2 regions of the Limosilactobacillus ingluviei str. Autruche 4 genome follow, and region 1 is predicted to be linked to the other one. Evidence: riboswitches for the same ligand, from Rfam matches in the RefSeq annotation. Region 1 holds a riboswitch; the other holds the start of a gene.
The links. A riboswitch is a leader RNA that binds a small molecule or an ion and turns the genes downstream of it on or off. The one in region 1 is predicted to bind lysine.

Region 1 (8,914 bases):
GTTCGCCAGCCGCTGTTAGTGTGCTCGGGTCATCACTGGGCCTATGAAGCGGATCGGCAGGCTGGTTATCAAGCTGCTTTAGCGGCCCAGGGGGGCACCGCGCTGAGCTATGATTTGCAAAAAGATGAACCCGCCGCTTTTTTTGCGGCTCATCCGAGTGTGGATGGGATTATTGCCGTTGATGATATCAGTCTGTTGAGTTTTTATAATCAATTGCAAACGGTCACGTGGCCCAAACAATTGCCGGCGATTTGTTTTAACCGCAGTCGCCTGTTGAGTCTCGCCAGTCCGGCGGTGATTAAAGTCGATATGATGCCCCGCCAATTGGGGGCCAAGGCGATCAATTTGTTGTTTGATAAGCACCGGACGCACCAGTTGGTTGGCTTTCGGATCGTGAGCGCAAATGAAAAATAATTTTTCTTTGAAATCGGTTTATCCTAGGCCTAAGTGGGACAAGGGGAGAACCGATTTTTGGCTTCCCAAACTTAGGCCACCGTTTGCATAATTTTTGCGCAAACGGTTGCACAAAATTGGTGGAGCTGATATATTATTATTCGAAAAAGATTTATGAAGCGCTTCCACAAATCTCTTGCAATTATTGGACCTGTTCTTATTTGAAGGAGACTGTTGTCATTATGAGTGAAAAAGCTACGAGTGCGGGGTTGCCAACCCTCTCGAGAAACATGATCTGGATGATCAACTTTGGTTTCTTGGGGGTACAGACCGCTTTTACCTTACAAAGTTCGCAAATGTCGCGGATCTTCCAAACGATTGGGGCTGACCCGAATAACTTGGGCTGGTTCTTCATCTTGCCGCCGTTGGCCGGGCTGATTGTCCAACCAATTGTGGGGTACTATTCTGACCGGACCTGGGCGCCAAAGCTGGGCGGTCGGCGGTTGCCGTACCTGATTTTAGGGACCTTGGTGGCCGTAATTGTCATGATGTTGCTGCCAAATTCCGGGAGCTTCGGCTTCGGGTACGGTTCTCTCGCGGCCCTCTGGTTTGGGGCGATTACCGTGGCCTTCTTGGATTTGTCATCCAACATTGCCATGCAGCCCTTTAAGATGATGGTCGGGGACATGGTCAACGACGATCAAAAGAGCTACGCCTACGGGATTCAAAGCTTCTTGTCCAACACCGGGGCGGTCTTAGCGGCGATCTTCCCCTTCCTGTTGACGTTTTTTGGGGTTGCCAACACGGCTAAGAAGGGGGTCGTCCCACAATCCGTGGTCATTTCCTTCTACGTTGGGGCGGTCTTGTTGATCGTAACGAGTGCCTTTACGGTGTTCCGGGTGAAGGAATATGATCCGGCGACCTACGCTCGTTACCACGGGATTACGGAAAATGACAATAAGGAAGGTGGCAACTGGCTGACCCTGTTGAAGCACGCGCCAAAGGCCTTCTGGACGGTAACTTTAGTTCAATTCTTCTGCTGGTTTGCCTTCCAATACATGTGGACTTACTCGGCCGGGGCAATTGCCAAGAACGTATGGCACACGACCAATGCTACGTCGGCGGCTTACCAAGCGGCCGGGAACTGGTACGGGGTCTTGGCGGCGGTCCAATCAATCGCCGCGGTGGTTTGCTCCTACATTTTGGCTAAGGTGCCAAATAAGTACCACAAGGCTGGCTACGCGACGACCTTATTGTTAGGGGCGCTGGGCTTTATCTCCGTCTTCTTTATTCACAGCCAAGGGGCCTTGATTGTTTCATACACACTCGTCGGGGTTGCTTGGGCCGGGATGAACACCTACCCGCTGACGATTGTCACCAACGCCTTGTCTGGGAAGCACATGGGGACTTACTTAGGGCTGTTTAACGGTTCAATTTGTTTGCCACAGATCGTGGCTTCCCTCGCCAGCTTCGCCCTCTTCCCACTGCTGGGCAACTCGCAAGTCAACATGTTCTTGTTGGCGGGGTTGGTATTAGCTTGTGGGGCCCTAAGCGTTGGCGCCATTAAGGAAACGTTTGCCGAATAATTCATGCGTTAAGTTGAGAAAGGAATTTTACCAATGAAACAAACTTTTGATATTGCACCTTGGCACGTCAAGACGACCAAGTGGTCACCTGAAGACAAGCGCCTCCAAGAATCAATGACCAGTTTGGCCAATGAAAACCTGGGGATGCGGGGCTTCTTTGAAGAAGGTTACTCCGCCGACAAGATGGAAGGGGTCTACTTAGGTGGGGTTTGGTTCCCCGACAAGACCCGGGTCGGCTGGTGGAAGAATGGTTATCCCAAGTACTTTGGGAAGATGATCAACGCGGTCAACTTCTTGAAGTTGCCAATTACCGTTAACGGCGAAGCCCTGGACTTAGCCAAGCAAACGCCAAGTGACTTCAGCCTTGATTTGGACATGCAACGCGGGACCTTTACCCGGACCTTTACGGCTACGGTCGGGGGCGCAAAGATGCGATTCGAATTTGTCCGCTTTGTTTCGGCGGTCCAAAAGGAACTGGTGGGGCAACAAGTAACCTTGACCAACTTGAGTGACCAAGCCGTGCAACTTGAAGTTACCAGTGCCATTGATGGTGACGTCTACAATGAAGATGCGAACTACGATGAACAATTCTGGGATGTTTTAGACCGGCAAGCCAGTGGTCAACACGCATTGTTGGTTTCTAAGACCAAACCCAACGACTTTGGAACGCCGCAATTTACGGTTGCGATGAAGACGACGACGCTGACGGCCTTGCCACACACGACGGACCACGTTGCCGATAAGGAAGTCGCCAACGTTTTTGCCGGGGAATTGGCCCCGCAAGCCAGCTTGACGGTAGAAAAGCGGACGGTTGTGGCGACTTCCCGCGACTTTGCGACCGAAGCCGAACTGTTAGCGCGGGTCGATGAATTAACGACCAGCTTAGCGGACCAAAGTTTTGCGGACTTATTGAAGGCCCACGAAGCCGAATGGCAAGCCCGCTGGGACAAGTCGGACGTGAAGATCAACGGGGATGAGGGGGCCCAACAAGGGATTCGGTTTAACCTCTTCCAACTCTTCTCGACTTACTACGGCAATGATTACCGCCTAAACATCAGTCCGAAGGGCTTCACGGGGGAAAAGTACGGTGGGGCGACCTACTGGGATACGGAAGCCTACTGCTTGCCAGTGTACCTAGGGGTTGCTGATCCAGAAATTTCGCGCAACCTTTTGATGTACCGCTACAACCAATTGGACGGGGCCTACATCAATGCCCAAGAACAAGGGCTTAAGGGGGCCTTATACCCGATGGTGACCTTCAACGGGATCGAATGCCACAACGAATGGGAAATTACCTTTGAAGAAATTCACCGGAACGGCGACGTTGCCTACGCCATTTATAACTACACCAACTACACCGGCGACAAGTCCTACGTCTTGCACGAAGGGGCCAAGGTCTTAACCGAAATTTCGCGCTTCTGGGCCGACCGGGTCCACTACTCCCAACGGGCCAACAAGTACATGCTTCACGGGGTCACGGGACCAGACGAATACGACAACAACGTCAATAACGACTGGTACACCAACCTGCTGTGCCAATGGACGCTCAAGTACACCTTAGAAGTCTTGGCCGAAGTGGACGCCGAGGTAGCGGCTGACTTAGCGGTCACTGAAGACGAAAAGCGCCACTGGAAGTCAATCGTGGATAATATGTACCTGCCGTACGATGAAGAACGGCGGATCTTCCCAGAAAATGACGGCTTTATGGACAAGGATCTGATCCCAGTGGGTGAGATTCCAAGTGACCAATTGCCACTGAACCAAAATTGGTCGTGGGACAAGATCCTGCGTTCCCCGTACGTGAAGCAAGGGGACGTCATCCAAGGGATCTGGGACTTCATGGATGACTTTACGCCGGAAGAAAAGAAGCGCAACTTCGACTTCTACGAACAATTTACGGTCCACGAATCCAGTCTGTCGGCATCCGTGTACTCGGTCATTGCCGCTGATATTGGTTACGAAGATAAGGCGGTCGAAATGTATGAACGCTCTGCCCGCTTAGACTTGGACAACTACAACAACGACACGGCCGATGGACTGCACATTACGTCCATGACCGGGAGTTGGATCGACATCGTGCAAGGCTTCGCGGGCATGCGGGTTCGGGATGGCCAATTGCATTACGCCCCATTCCTGCCAAAGAAGTGGGATTCCTACCAATTCCGTCAACAATTCCGCGGCCGGGTAATTGAAGTCACGGTTGATAAAGACGGGGCCAAGGCTGAATTGATCAGTGGGGAACCACTGACGATTGACCTGGCTGGTGAAAAGTTAGAATTAAAGTAATTAAGTTGAAATAAAACACGCTGTAGGCATAGACGATCGCTAAGGGGGCGGGGGTAACCCCGCCCCCTTGGCTTTAACCGGGAGGAATTATTCATGAAATTTGCAGACATAAAAGGATTTGCCTTCGATTTAGATGGGGTAATTGCGGACACGGCCAAGTTCCACAGTCAGGCTTGGCACCAGACGGCCACTAAAGTCGGCACCGAATGGACCCCCGAATTGCAAGAAGCCTTAAAAGGGGTCAGCCGGATGGACTCCTTGGAAATGATTCTCAAGGCCGGGGGGCACAAAAATGACTACTCTTTAGCCGAAAAGGAAGCCCTGGCGGCGGAAAAGAATGACAACTATGGCAAGCTGATTGCCACTTTGACGCCGGCTGACATCCTGCCGGGGATGCAGGCGTTCTTGGATGAATTACGCGCCGGGGGCTACCAAATGGCCCTGGCTTCAGCGTCGAAGAATGCACCAAAGATTCTCAAGTACCTGGGCTTGACCGATTACTTTGTCGGGATTGTCGACCCAGCGACCCTGCACGCCGGTAAGCCGGACCCGGAAATCTTTGCCCGGGCGGCCGAAGTAATGAACCTGCCGGCTGATCAAGTCGCCGGGTTGGAAGACTCCGCGGCGGGGATCCAATCAATCAACGGAGCGGGTGAGCTGTCAATTGGGATTGGTGACCAATTGAGTGCTGCCGCTGTGAAGTTTACCGATACCGCCCAGGTTAGCCTGGCTAACTTGCGAGCAGCCTTAGGTGAATAAGAAGTTGGGAAAAAGTCTTAAAAGTTCAAAAGCGCTAGAAACCACGTTACTGAAAACGTTGATTTCTAGCGCTTTTTGTTGTCGCTACTTGCTAAGATTTAGCCGAAAAGATAGTTTCTTCTCAGCCTCTTAGAATTGGTGATGGTCAGACTGGAGCCATTCAACTGCTAAGTCGACCCAGTGCGCCACGTGGGGCTGGTTGCCCGCTGGATGATGGGCGACCAGGGCATTGGCCAGGTCCATGCCGTGCGGGCCGTGTTCAAAGAGGTGAATTTCCTGGGAAATACCCGCGGCTTGTTGGGCCAGGAAATAATTGATCGTATTTTGCACCGGGACGATCGGGTCGTCCAGCGTGGCCCATAAAAAGGTCGGGCGGTTGGTGGCAGTCACGTGCTGGCTGGCATTGTACTGGGCCGGGGTATCGGTCCACTGGGCCTGGGTCGGCGCGTCAGTTGGGAAACCTGCGTCCAGATCGATCACGGGGTAGCCCAAAATTAGATCGGTAAAGGCCAACTCAGCAGTCGAAACGCCGGCGCCCTGGGCTAGCCACGGGGCGTCCCAGTAATCATTAAAGAGGGCCGTGACTTGGCCGCCGGCCGAAAAGCCGAGGAGGTGGAGTTGGTCATTAAGGTGCCAAGGGGCCCGGTGGGCGTTGATCATGGCGACGGCTTGGGCCAAATCATACAGGGGCGCCGGATAGAGCGGGGTCTGGTCACTGACAAAGGAATAGCGTAGAATGAAAACTTGAAAGCCCCGGCTGGCAAAGGCGAGGGCCGTCTTTTCGGTTTCTTCAACTGGAATATGGGTCATCGAGCCGCCTGGAATAATTAAGAGCGGCGCAAATTGCTGAACCGTACTACCAGGGGTCGGGGTCTGCAGGTAGGCCGTCAAAGTCGCCGGTGTGGTCCGGTGGGCGGTCGTTAGTGAATACGTTTGGACTTGCATCGTCATCAACTTCTTTCTCAATTGTGTCGTCTGGGGGTAATTGTAATGCAAAATGCTCAACAAGCAAAGTTAAAGGGTCGTTGGCTGACGTCGGCTGATTTGCCAGCGGTGATGGCTTTGCTAGCGGATGACGCCCTGACGCGGGCGGCCGGTTTGACCTTGGCGCCAGATCCAGCCTTGCGTCAGTGGGCTGTCATCAATTGGCTGCAAGAGCGGTATTTATGGGGCTTGTGGGCCGGAGAACAATTAGTGGGGATGATTGCGACCTTTCCGCAAGCGGAAGCTGAGTGGGCGTTGGGTTACCTGTTAGCACCGGCTTGGCAAGGCCACGGTTTGATGACAGCGGCAGTGGCTACTTTTTTGCGGGCCAACCCGACGTTAGCGTTGGTGGCGGAAGTAACAGCTACCAACCAGGCTTCCCAGCGGGTGTTGGAACACAATGACTTCCAGCGCCAAACGCAGGGGGCCGTCTTAACGTACCGACGCGGACGAGATTAAATCTTGCATTCTGCCAACCGGGTCGTTATAATGAAAAAAGTTTAAGAGAAGAGGTTGCACCCTTCATCAGTACTTTGTGGGAGCCGAGCAAGCGGCTGGGAACGGAAAGGAAAGGGCGGGGTGCCGAAATCAAAATAGGCTTGTGGCTGTTTTGGTTGGGTCGTGGCTTAAGAGGTCACGGACTGTCGCGAATATCGCGGGGCGCTTCCAATTCATCGCTGGAATAGTGGGATTGACCGGGCGTTTTGCGGTCAATCCCTTTTTTCTTAGCTTTAAAATTAGCTGCAATAATTTCAGCTTAGGAGGAAATTGAAATGGATACAAAGAATGAAGGGCAGATTAAGCGCTCCCTTCAAACTCGGCACCTGTCGATGATTGCCCTCGGGGGCTCAATTGGGACCGGGTTGTTCATCGCTTCGGGTTCGGCAATTACCACCGCCGGTCCCGGGGGGGCGTTGATTGCGTACGGGGTGATGGGGATTATGGTCTACTTCTTGATGACCAGTTTGGCCGAAATGGCAACCTACATCCCCCTGACCGGTTCGTTTGCGGCGTATGCCGGTAAGTTTGTCAGTCCGGCCTTGGGCTTTGCCCTCGGGTGGAACTACTGGTTTAACGCCGCGATTACTGTGCCGGTGGAAATTACGACCGTCGGGCTGGTGATGAACTTCTGGTTCCCGCACGTACCGGCCTGGATGTTTAGTGGGGTGATCTTCTTAGTCATCTTCATTATCAATTACCTGTCGGTCCGCTCCTACGGGGAAACCGAATTTTGGCTGGCCTTGATCAAGGTCCTAGCCGTAGTGGCCTTCTTAATCGTCGGGGTCTTAGTAATCTTTGGGATTATGGGGGGCCAAGCGCCGATTGGTATGCGCAACTTTACCTATAAGGATGCGCCGTTTGTCCACGGGGTGCCCGGGATTATCTCGGTCTTCTTAGTAGCCGGATTCTCCTTCCAAGGGACGGAAATGATCGGGATTGCGGCCGGAGAATCGGCCAATCCTGAAAAGAGCGTGCCTGAAGCGATCAAGTCGACCTTCTGGCGGATCCTCTTGTTCTACATTTTGACGATTTTTGTGATTGCCGTAATCTTGCCGTACACGAATAAGAACCTCTTGAGTGCCGACGTCCAAGACATTGTGACGAGTCCGTTTACCCTGGTCTTCCAACGGGCCGGGTTGGCGGCGGCGGCCAGTGTGATGAACGCCGTGATCTTAGTCGCGGTCCTGTCGGCGGCCAACTCCTGGATGTATGCTTCAACGCGGATGTTGTACTCCCAAGCGCGAGAAGGCTACGCGTGGAAGATCTTCGGGATTGTCAACAAGCGGGGGATTCCAATCTACGGTTTGTTAGGGACCACGGTGGTCGGGGTCTTGGTTTGGTTGACCCAGTTTATCGGACCGGAAGCCTACAATTACTTAGTCGCGGCCTCGGGCTTGTGTGGGTTCATCGCTTGGTTTGGGATTGCGATCAGCCACTACCGCTTCCGTCGGGCCTTCATTGCCCAAGGGCATGACGTGAAGGAATTAAAGTATCATGCCTTGCTCTTCCCATTTGGGCCGATCTTTGCTTTTATTTTGTGCATTGTCGTAATTGCCGGGCAAAACATCGATGCTTTCTTAAAGCTGGATTGGTCTAACATTTTGATCAGTTACATGAGTTTGCCGCTGGTCTTGATTCTCTTCTTCTACTACAAGTTCCGCTATGGTTCAAAGTTGATTCCGCTCGACCAAGTCGACTTGTCACGCAAGACCAAGGGCGAAAGCTTTGAGGATGAAGCGCACCACGAAGCATAAAAAATTTGGAACCGCGGGGACTTCCCCGTGGTTTTTTTGTCGGAAAAAGTTATAATAGATTGCGTTGCACTTTTGGATCAAAAAAATTAAGTGAGGGATATTCATGATTGTACTTGCCGGAACGATTGGAGCGGGAAAAACCAGTCTGACGCAAATGTTAGCTGAGCACTTGGGGACAAAGGCCTACTATGAATCGGTTGATGACAACCCGATTTTGCCCCTCTTTTACCAGGATCCGCAAAAGTACGGCTTCCTCTTGCAAATTTACTTCTTAAACCGCCGCTTGGATGAAATCAAGGAAGCGGCCCAACACAAGTTAAGCGTGCTGGATCGGTCGATTTTTGAAGACAACTTGTTGTTCCGCTTGAATGCTGATTTGGGCCGGGCGACGGGGACGGAAGCCGATATTTACTCCTCACTGCTGGGGAATATGTTGGAAGAACTACCGAACCAACCATTAGCCAAGAAGCCGAGCCTCTTGATTCACATCAAGGTTTCTTTCCCGACGATGTTGGAACGGATTAAAAAGCGGGGCCGAGCTTACGAACAAATTGATGCTGACCCGAGCTTGTATCAATATTATGAAGAATTGAATCAGCGCTACGTGGACTGGTATACGCACTACGACGAAAGTCCGAAGATGATGATTGA
Region 2 (8,914 bases), on a different contig from region 1:
TCGTTCCTGCTTGCACCTTACCAATTGTCACCACCCCACTTTGGATGGGATCCACGTTGCGGGCCACAATTGTTTGAATTTGAGTAATCAGGGTGCCCATCGCCACCACCGCATCATTGGCCTGATGAGGAAAGGCCGCGTGCCCGCCAACCCCTTCGATTTCAATATTAAATTCAGTGGTCCCTGCAAACAAAGTCCCTAAGCGACAACCAATTGCACCGGCCGGTAGCTCAGGATTGTCATGCAAGCCGTAGAATTCATCCGGTCGCCACTGACCGGTAAAAACCCCCGCTTCATACGCCAATTTACCACCGTTTTCACTTTCTTCAGCTGGTTGAAAGAAAAAGAGCAGATTATCTTGGGGCCGGTGACTGGCAAAGTAACTTAAGACGCCCAACGCCACTGTCATGTGCACGTCGTGACCACAAGCGTGCATCACCCCTGGGTGCTTAGAAGCATATGGTAAGCCGGTGGCCTCAGTGACTGGCAAAGCATCAATATCGGCACGGTAACCAATTGTCCGGCGGGGCGCCGTTCCCTTGATCAAAACCAAGAGGGCCGTTGGCAACTCAGCCGGGGTCTTAAGCTCCATGAAGGGCGTCGCCAACTGTTCAATTACCGAGCGAAGATAGGCATGGGTCTGAACTTCTTGCAAGGCCAATTCCGGAATTTGGTGCAAATGACGGCGAATCTGAATTAATTCTGCTTCTGTTAAACTCATTTAATCACAACTTTCTTAAATCAGCTTCTAACCCCGTCTTACTGGACGTTTGTTCATCAACATCTTTGATCACCCGGGCCGGGACCCCAGCCACTACTTTGCCCGCTGGGACGTCTTCAACTACGACCGCCCCGGCCGCGACAACCGCTCCTTTTCCAATGTGAACCCCTTCGATCACAACGGCATTGGCACCAATCAAGACATCATCATCAACCCGGACTGGTTGCGCACTAGCTGGTTCCACTACCCCAGCCAAGACCGTCCCGGCACCAATGTGGCAGTTCTTACCGACGATGGCCCGACCACCAAGGATCGCTCCCATATCAATCATTGAACCGGCACCAACTTCGGCGCCAATATTAATGGTCGCTCCCATCATCACAACGGCATTATCACCAATCACAACTTGATCCCGAATAATGGCGCCGGGTTCAATCCGGGCGTTGACTTCCTTTAAGTCCAACAACGGCACTGCCGAATTGCGGGCATTGTTTTCAACCCGCACCCCAGTAAAGACCGTTTCATGCGCAGCCAAGAATGGCTTGATTACTTGCCAATCCCCAAACAAGACCCCGCTGTGCGCTTCCACAAACGGTTCAGTGCCCGCAGGATAATCCAGGGCCGTTAAGTTCGCTCCCTTGAGGTAAACCTTGACGGGCGTCTTCTTTTCTGCTGTTGCGATGTAATTAATAATTGCTTGTGCATCTAAAGTTGCCATTTTATCCTCCAATATAATAGGTAATAATTATGCTCGGTAGTCTAAATCATTTTGAACCAGGTCCGCGTAGCTTTCCCGCTTCACCACCAGTTGGCTCTGACCATTTTCAGCAAATACGACGGCCGGCCGCGGGTTCCGGTTATAATTTGAAGCCATCGAGAAACCATAGGCCCCGGTTGCCAGCATTGCCAAGACGTCGCCAGGAACGGTCTTCGGTAAAGCTTGGTGTTGACTCAAAATATCCCCAGACTCACAATACTTCCCTGCAATGCGCACCGTTTCTTCTGCTGGGGCTTGGGGGGCCTTAGCCAACACTGTTTCATATTCCGCTTGGTATAAAGCCGGCCGGATGTTATCACCCATCCCCCCGTCAACTGACACAAACGGGGCGTAACCAGGAATTTCCTTGCGACTGCCCACCGTGTAAAGATTAAAACCGGCTGGCCCCACTAGTGACCGCCCAGGTTCAATCCAAATCGCCGGCATTGGCAAGTTAGCGGCCTGGGTCGCCTTTTGGATCTCGCTGACAATTGTGGCCACAAATTGTTCGGGAGCTTTGGGATGATCAGCACTGACGTACCGAATTCCAAAGCCGCCCCCAACATTGACAATCGTTGGTACATAATCAAACTTAGTTTGCCAGTGCTTAGCCACTTCAACTAGTTTCTGTGCCACCCCCGCAAAACCTTGCACGTCAAAGATTTGGGAGCCAATGTGGGCATGCAAACCCATTACTTTGAAGTGCGAATCCGCTAACAGAGCCTGAATTGCTTGATCCGCTTGCCCTGAGGCCAGATCAAAACCAAATTTGGAATCAACCTGACCGGTTTGAATATATTCGTTGGTGTGGGCGGTAATGCCTGGGGTAATCCGCACCATGACCTTTTGCATGACATTTCGTTCCGTTAATAATGTTTTCAACAATTCAATTTCATGAAAATTGTCAACGACAATCATGCCGACCCCAGCATCCAGTGCTTGTTCCAATTCGGCCCGGGATTTATTATTACCATGAAAACTGACCCTGGCCATTGGAAATCCTGCGGTTTGCGCAGTATAAATTTCACCACCAGACACCACATCCGCGTGCGCACCTTCGGCTTGCATCACCTGGTAGATCGCTTTGATCGACAGCGCCTTGCTGGCAAAAGAAACGGCGTACTCAACTCCTGCGGCTTCAAACACCTGCTTAAAGCGCCGAATTTGTTCCCGAATTTTTGCCACATCGTAGACGACCAATGGGGTTTGATATTGCTTTGCTAACGCTAAACTATCAACCCCACCAATTTCTAAATGGCCGGCTGCATTCACTGCTAGTGGTTGCGTTGTTTGTTGCATTGAAATCCTCCCGTTTCTGCAGGCACTTAAAAAGCCCCAAAGTGGGTGCACTTCGGGGCTTACCAAGTTTGGGTTCCTTGAATAAAGTCGATAGCGCACCGCAGGCTCTTATTGTCCTACGACAGTCCGACGCATCTTCTGCGCCGACCCAGCTGATCATTTAATTCTCATCCATGATCGCTTCGGCAACCTCCCCTTTCGCAATTCTTCCTCGTTGAGAAAAACTCCAAATCGTTACTCTTGTTGGCTGCGCCTCTTCGATTTACTGGTAGTTTATAATTATTTGGCGACGACGTCAAGTCTTTTTTAATTTCGTTTTAATTTCATCGTTTTTCTACTATTGTTTGAACCTGTTTCTGACTCGTTAGTACAACGTTTTATCTGCACTTTTTACTTGTCAGACCGAAAAATAGTGTTAGAATTCTATTAAAATATTTTCGGTTAATTACCAAGGAGTGCATAATTATGAAAGTCATTAAATTCGGTGGCAGTTCGTTGGCAAACGGAGCAGCTGTCGCACAAGCGGTCCGCATTATCCAAGCCGATCCGGCCCGGCAAGTAATCGTTACGTCCGCCCCGGGCAAACGTCATCACGACGATACCAAGGTCACGGATCTGTTGATTCAATACGCGCAAAGCGTCCAAAACCAGCAAAATTCTCAAGCCATCATCAAGGAAATTTTTGACCGTTACCAAGCCATTGCCGCGCACTTTAATTTACCCGCAAGCGCCTTAACGCCCATTAAAGGCGCGTTAAATGAGTTGCCAAACGGTGATTATCCAACGGCTGCTTACCGCCTCGCAACCTTTAAGGCGCATGGTGAACGCTTAAACGCGCAGTTGTTGGCTGCCATTTTAAATCACCTGGGACTTAAGGCCCGGTTTGTTGATCCTAAAGAAATTGGGATTATGGTTACGGGGACCCCTAATAACGCCATGGTGGCCCCAGAAACTTATCACTTACTGGCAGACTTTCAGTTAGCTCCAGATGAGCGAATCGTCGTTCCTGGGTTCTTTGGGTTTACCATGGCCGGCTACATTGCCACCTTTTCACGGGGTGGCTCTGACGTTACCGGCGCTATTTTAGCCCGCGGCTTAGGGGCCGAACGTTACGAAAATTTTACTGACGTTGACGCCATTTTTTCCGTCGATCCAAAGTTAGTTGCCGCCCCAGCGCCGATTAAAGTGATGACCTACCGGGAAATGCGCGAGCTGTCTTACGCTGGTTTCTCCGTCTTCCACGATGAAGCACTGCTCCCAGCCATCGCCGCCCGCGTACCAATTAACGTCAAGAATACATTGGCTCCGGATAAGCCTGGGACCATGATCGTAACCGATCGTGATTTTACCCCGACCCGGCCCATTACCGGGATCGCCGCTGGCAAGCACTTTGCTGCCCTTTATTTGCATAAATACTTGCTAAACAAGGAAGCTGGCTTCACCCTGCAAATCTTAAAAATTTTGGATGCTCACGAAGTCCCATACGAGCATATGCCATCGGGCATTGATGACATTACCATTGTCTTTGATCAACATCACCTAACCCCAGAATTAGTCGATGAAATTTGTGATGAAATTCAAACCACCATTAATCCCGACCGCTTAGAATGGATTAATGAATTTGCACTGATTACCATCGTTGGAGAAGGCATGGCAAGCTCGCCAACAATTCCGGCCGAAATTTTAGCAACCCTGGCGCACGAAAAAATCGCCGTACAAATGATTAACCAGGGAGCCTCAAAAATTGCGACCATGATTGGCACCGATCCAGCGGATTGTGATCGGGCGGTGCAAGTTATCTATAATCATTTTTTTAACTAAGAAAGGAATTTTATTTATGGCCCAGTTGTTAAAAGTCCACGGTTCGTTTAACCATTTTTTCTTGCTTGATCAAACCACCCTCCCAACCCCTCTGAGTGATCCCGCCTTGATTCGCTTAGCCCAGCATTTGACCGATCCAGGTAATGGTTTTTTACATGGGGCCGATGGGTTATTAGTGGTCAATCGTTCCGAGCATCCCGGTGTGCTGGGGCAAATGCGGGTGATTAACGCCGATGGTAGTGAAGCTTCTATGTGTGGCAATGGTTTACGGACGGTAGCGCGTTACTTAAGCGAAAAGACCGGCCAAACCAACTTTAAGGTCGAGACTCGGCAGGCTGACTTAGCAGTTCGCAAAGAAACGGACTTTGCCACCCAAGTCCCCGCTTTTGCAGTTGAAATTTCACCCGTCCGTTTCAATGCCGCTGCCCTGCCCTTTACTAATTTGGGGCGTGAACGCATCATCGATGATCTAGTACCAGAACTTGCGCCCGGGCTCCGCTTCACTAGCCTAGCCGTCCCTAATCCTCATCTCATCGCATTTGGCGATGAAGCATTATTAACCGGCCCCTTAATGGGGGAATTAGGGGCCTTTTTAAATCAACCGAATCCGTACTATCCCGATGGCGTTAACTTAAATTTTGCCAAAATTTTGGGCGAAGACGAACTGTTTGTTCGGACTTATGAAAGAGGAGTCGGCTTCACCAATGCTTGTGGGACGGGGATGTCGGCAACGAGCTTGGCTTTTGCCCTCACCCACCCAACCTTAGGCCACTTCGAGACGCCAATTACCGTCTATAACCCGGGGGGCTTGGTGAAAACTTTATTACACTCAGTCCACCACCATTACCAAATCGAATTAATTGGCAATGCCACTGTTACTCACCAATTAGAAATTGCTGACGACTTGTTAGCTGCTGCCAACTTTACCACCGACCAAGTCGTCGTTACCGAAACCGGTGAAGACGCTGCTTATCAGCAATTTGTTGCTACCCTACCGACCCCGGTTAAAGTCGCGGTTAAGGACTAAGTGCAACAATCTAAAAAATAAGACCAAGCCCGCAAAAACAGGCTTGGTCTTTATTTTTTAATGCTCAGTAAAGCAAAGCCGTTTAATGGCTTCAGCATAAATATCCATGGTTTGATACATACTTTCTAATGGCCATTGTTCATTTGCTTGGTGCATATAGTCAGGCACCCCCGGCAACATTGCCCCAAACGCTACACAGTTATGCATTGTCCGGGCAAATGTCGCTCCGCCAGAAATTTGCGGTGGCGTTTGATCCCCCGTCTTTTCTTGGTAAACTGCCATCAAAGTTTGCACCAACGGCGTTTCCTTCGGCACAAAGAGGGGCGCCAAATAGTCAAAATGCTCATACTTAAGTTCGTATGGGGCAATCTTAGCCGTTAAATCCGCAATTAATTGATCGCGATCAATCGTCACTGGAATCCGCAGATCGATTTGTAACCGCGTTTCTTTAGCATTCACTTCCAAACTGGAAATGTTAAACGTCAGTTGCCCCGATTCATCCGCAACCCGCCCCAAAACGTTGGCCCCGGTCGCATCTTCCTTAAAGACTTGTCCTAAGAAATGTAGCGGGGCAAAATCAAAGACTTCATCCAAGGCAATTGCTAACCGGAGGACCGCATTCGTTCCTTGTGGGGCGTTCATGGCGTGGACGGATTTTCCTAAGACCGTTAATTTGTCAGCCGTGGCTTCGAAGGCGAAATGGTGTCGTTCTAACGCTGCTTGCACCTCGGCCAAACGTGGTCCCGTATATTCGGCTTTAGCCGGCACGGCATTAAAGGCATTCTCCATATGCAGGGTAAACTGATCCGTCCCCGGGCCTACTAAATAGGATTGTTGTAATCCTTTTTCCGCGTAAGTTAACGGAAACTCAGAATCCGGGGCAATCCCGGCATCAATCGGCACTTCTTTTTCGTTATATTTCGCAATGCCACGCCACAAAATTTCTTCATCGGTCCCAAAAATAAAGCGAATCTTTTGCTTCAACTGATAACCCGCGTCCAACAATGCCTTCACGGCATAGAGGGCCGCAATCGTCGGTCCCTTATCATCTTGCGCTCCCCGACCAATAATCTTACCATCACGAATAACTGGCTCAAACGGATCCGTGTCCCAAGCTGCTAAATCTCCTGCCGGGACCGTGTCCAAGTGCCCAACGACACCAAAAATCGGCCCTTGTTCACCAATTTCGGCGTAGCCATAGTACCCATCTGGATCAGCATAAGTCCGAAACCCCAGCCGTTGGCATAACGCCATCATCTGGTCTAACGCTTGGCGAATTCCCGGGCCAAATGGCGCCCCCGGGGCCGCTGGTTGATTAGCTGAAGGTTGCGCAATCAATTCCTTCAACGCTGCCACTGCCTGCACTTTAATCGCTTCTGTGATTACTGTTTCTGTCATCCTTACCACCTACTTACAAAACCGCTGCAATACCTAAGAAGACACAAACTGCCAAGAATAAGTAGAGCATTAATTTAGCCATCCACTTCCACCAAGTACTGATGTTAATGTGGGCAATTGCCAGGGCGCCCATTACCACCCCAGACGTTGGGGTAATTAAGTTCACCCAACCCGAACCAGCTTGGTAAGCAGTAATTACCAAATCACTGGAAACGTGAGCAAAGTGCCCCAGCGGCCCAATAATCCCCATCGTAGCCGCGGCTAAACCGGACGTGGATGGGATCAAGAAGGACATCAAGATGTAGAACACAAAGGTCAGAATAATAAAGATGCTTTGCGAAAGGCTGGATAAGCCCATTTCACCCCAGTGCAAAATCGTCCCAGTAATTAACCCGTTATTCATAACAACTTGAATCCCCCGAGCGACCGCCACGATAATGGCAACACTCATAAATTCGGCCATCCCGTTAATAAAGGCTTCAATGTAGTCAGCTTCCTTCATGCGGTAAACAAACATGACAATCACCGACATCAAGAAGAACAGCATCGTGATTTCGTTAAAGTACCAAGTCCCCAACGGCACGGCATCCTTTCCGAAAACCGTCCCTAAGACTGGGGTCGTCGTAATCCACTTATTCAGACTGTTAAAGAAAGTGAACTTACTGTTGAGACTTTCCCATGGCACCAAGCCCAGGATCATAATCAAAAATGTAATCCCAAAAATCCAAATAACTGCTTTTTGCCGCCCAGTCATGGTTTCTTCATCTTGCGTCCGTTCTGGAATCGCAAAACGCTTTAAATCTTCTTCTCGTTGGTTGTAAAGAATTGATTTTGTCGGATCCTTTTCAATCTTGGAAGCATAGTGGTAAACATAGGCAATACTGATGCCGATCGTAATAATCAATAATAGAATCCGGGATAGCAGCCCATTCCCTGGCGAAATATGCAAGGTTTGGGAAGCCACCCCCGTTGCAAACGGGTTAACCGTCGAGGCCAAGCACCCAACTTGCGAACCAATCAATACAATCCCGACAGCGACCATCGAGTCAAAGCCAACCCCAATCATAACTGGAATCAGCAATGGATAAAAGGCAATCGTTTCTTCGGCCATCCCGTAGGTCGAGCCACCTAACGCGAACAGGATCATCAAGAGCGGAATTAATTTCTTTTCCTTGCCCTTGTACTTGCGGACAATGCTGCTGATCCCTTCGTCTAGTGCCCGGGTCTTGTTAACAACCCCTAAGAAGCCCCCAATTACCAGGATAAACAGCGAAACTGAAATCGCACCATCGGTATTGTCGTCCCCGACCATCCCGATCACAGGTGCCATAAAAATATCCCAGAGTCCCTGGGGATTTGACTTGACCGTTCGGTAAGTATGGGCAATGATGTTGCCCGCACTATCAGTTGAATACTTCCCGGCCGGAATAAACCATGATAACATCGCGACCAGAACAATAATGATGAACAAAATCGTAAAGGCCGATGGCATTTTAAACTTACGTTTCTTAACTGCTTTATCCATGTTCCTCACCTCTTCTTTGATCATTTATTTACAATTTAATTATACCCGAGTTGAAAAACGCTTTCAATTACAAAAAATAATATTTAAAATGTTATTAGAACTGGATTAAAAAATGGTGGCTAGAAACTAATAGCCACCATGACAAGTTTTCAAACTTAAAGATCAATAATGTTGCTTTTAACGATTGCTAGAACGCCAAATGCTCATGATTAAACGCATCCTGAACCAACTTGCCCAGCAACTTAAGTGCCTCCCGCTGACTAAGGTGCGCCATTTGTTCATTAATCGTGGTCAAATACGCTGGCCATTCCCCAGCTGCGTGCGAAGTCGCATCCGCTTGGTGTTGCAATGCTCGACATTGCGCCC

Region 2: it holds a riboswitch for lysine, as region 1 does, so the genes downstream of both, lysA (diaminopimelate decarboxylase) here and BN54_RS08620 (amino acid permease) in region 1, are expected to answer to the same signal.

Annotation. Positions count from the first base shown of each region.
Region 1 covers NZ_HE997176.1:106,118-115,031, forward strand. Annotated here, with positions in the region: gene BN54_RS08585 (LacI family DNA-binding transcriptional regulator) at 1-414, shown strand, start outside; gene BN54_RS08590 (SLC45 family MFS transporter) at 636-1,979, shown strand; gene BN54_RS08595 (glycoside hydrolase family 65 protein) at 2,013-4,265, shown strand; gene pgmB (beta-phosphoglucomutase) at 4,359-5,024, shown strand; gene BN54_RS08605 (lp_1002 family arylesterase) at 5,154-5,975, opposite strand; gene BN54_RS08610 (GNAT family N-acetyltransferase) at 6,015-6,467, shown strand; lysine riboswitch at 6,508-6,682, shown strand; gene BN54_RS08620 (amino acid permease) at 6,782-8,263, shown strand; gene BN54_RS08625 (deoxynucleoside kinase) at 8,367-8,914, shown strand, end outside.
Region 2 covers NZ_HE997173.1:248,793-257,706, reverse strand. Annotated here, with positions in the region: gene BN54_RS01280 (N-acetyldiaminopimelate deacetylase) at 1-721, opposite strand, end outside; gene dapD (2,3,4,5-tetrahydropyridine-2,6-dicarboxylate N-acetyltransferase) at 726-1,439, opposite strand; gene lysA (diaminopimelate decarboxylase) at 1,467-2,777, opposite strand; lysine riboswitch at 2,860-3,043, opposite strand; gene BN54_RS01265 (aspartate kinase) at 3,243-4,598, shown strand; gene dapF (diaminopimelate epimerase) at 4,615-5,625, shown strand; gene BN54_RS01255 (M20 family metallopeptidase) at 5,683-7,023, opposite strand; gene BN54_RS01250 (YfcC family protein) at 7,037-8,548, opposite strand; gene BN54_RS01245 (C69 family dipeptidase) at 8,736-8,914, opposite strand, start outside.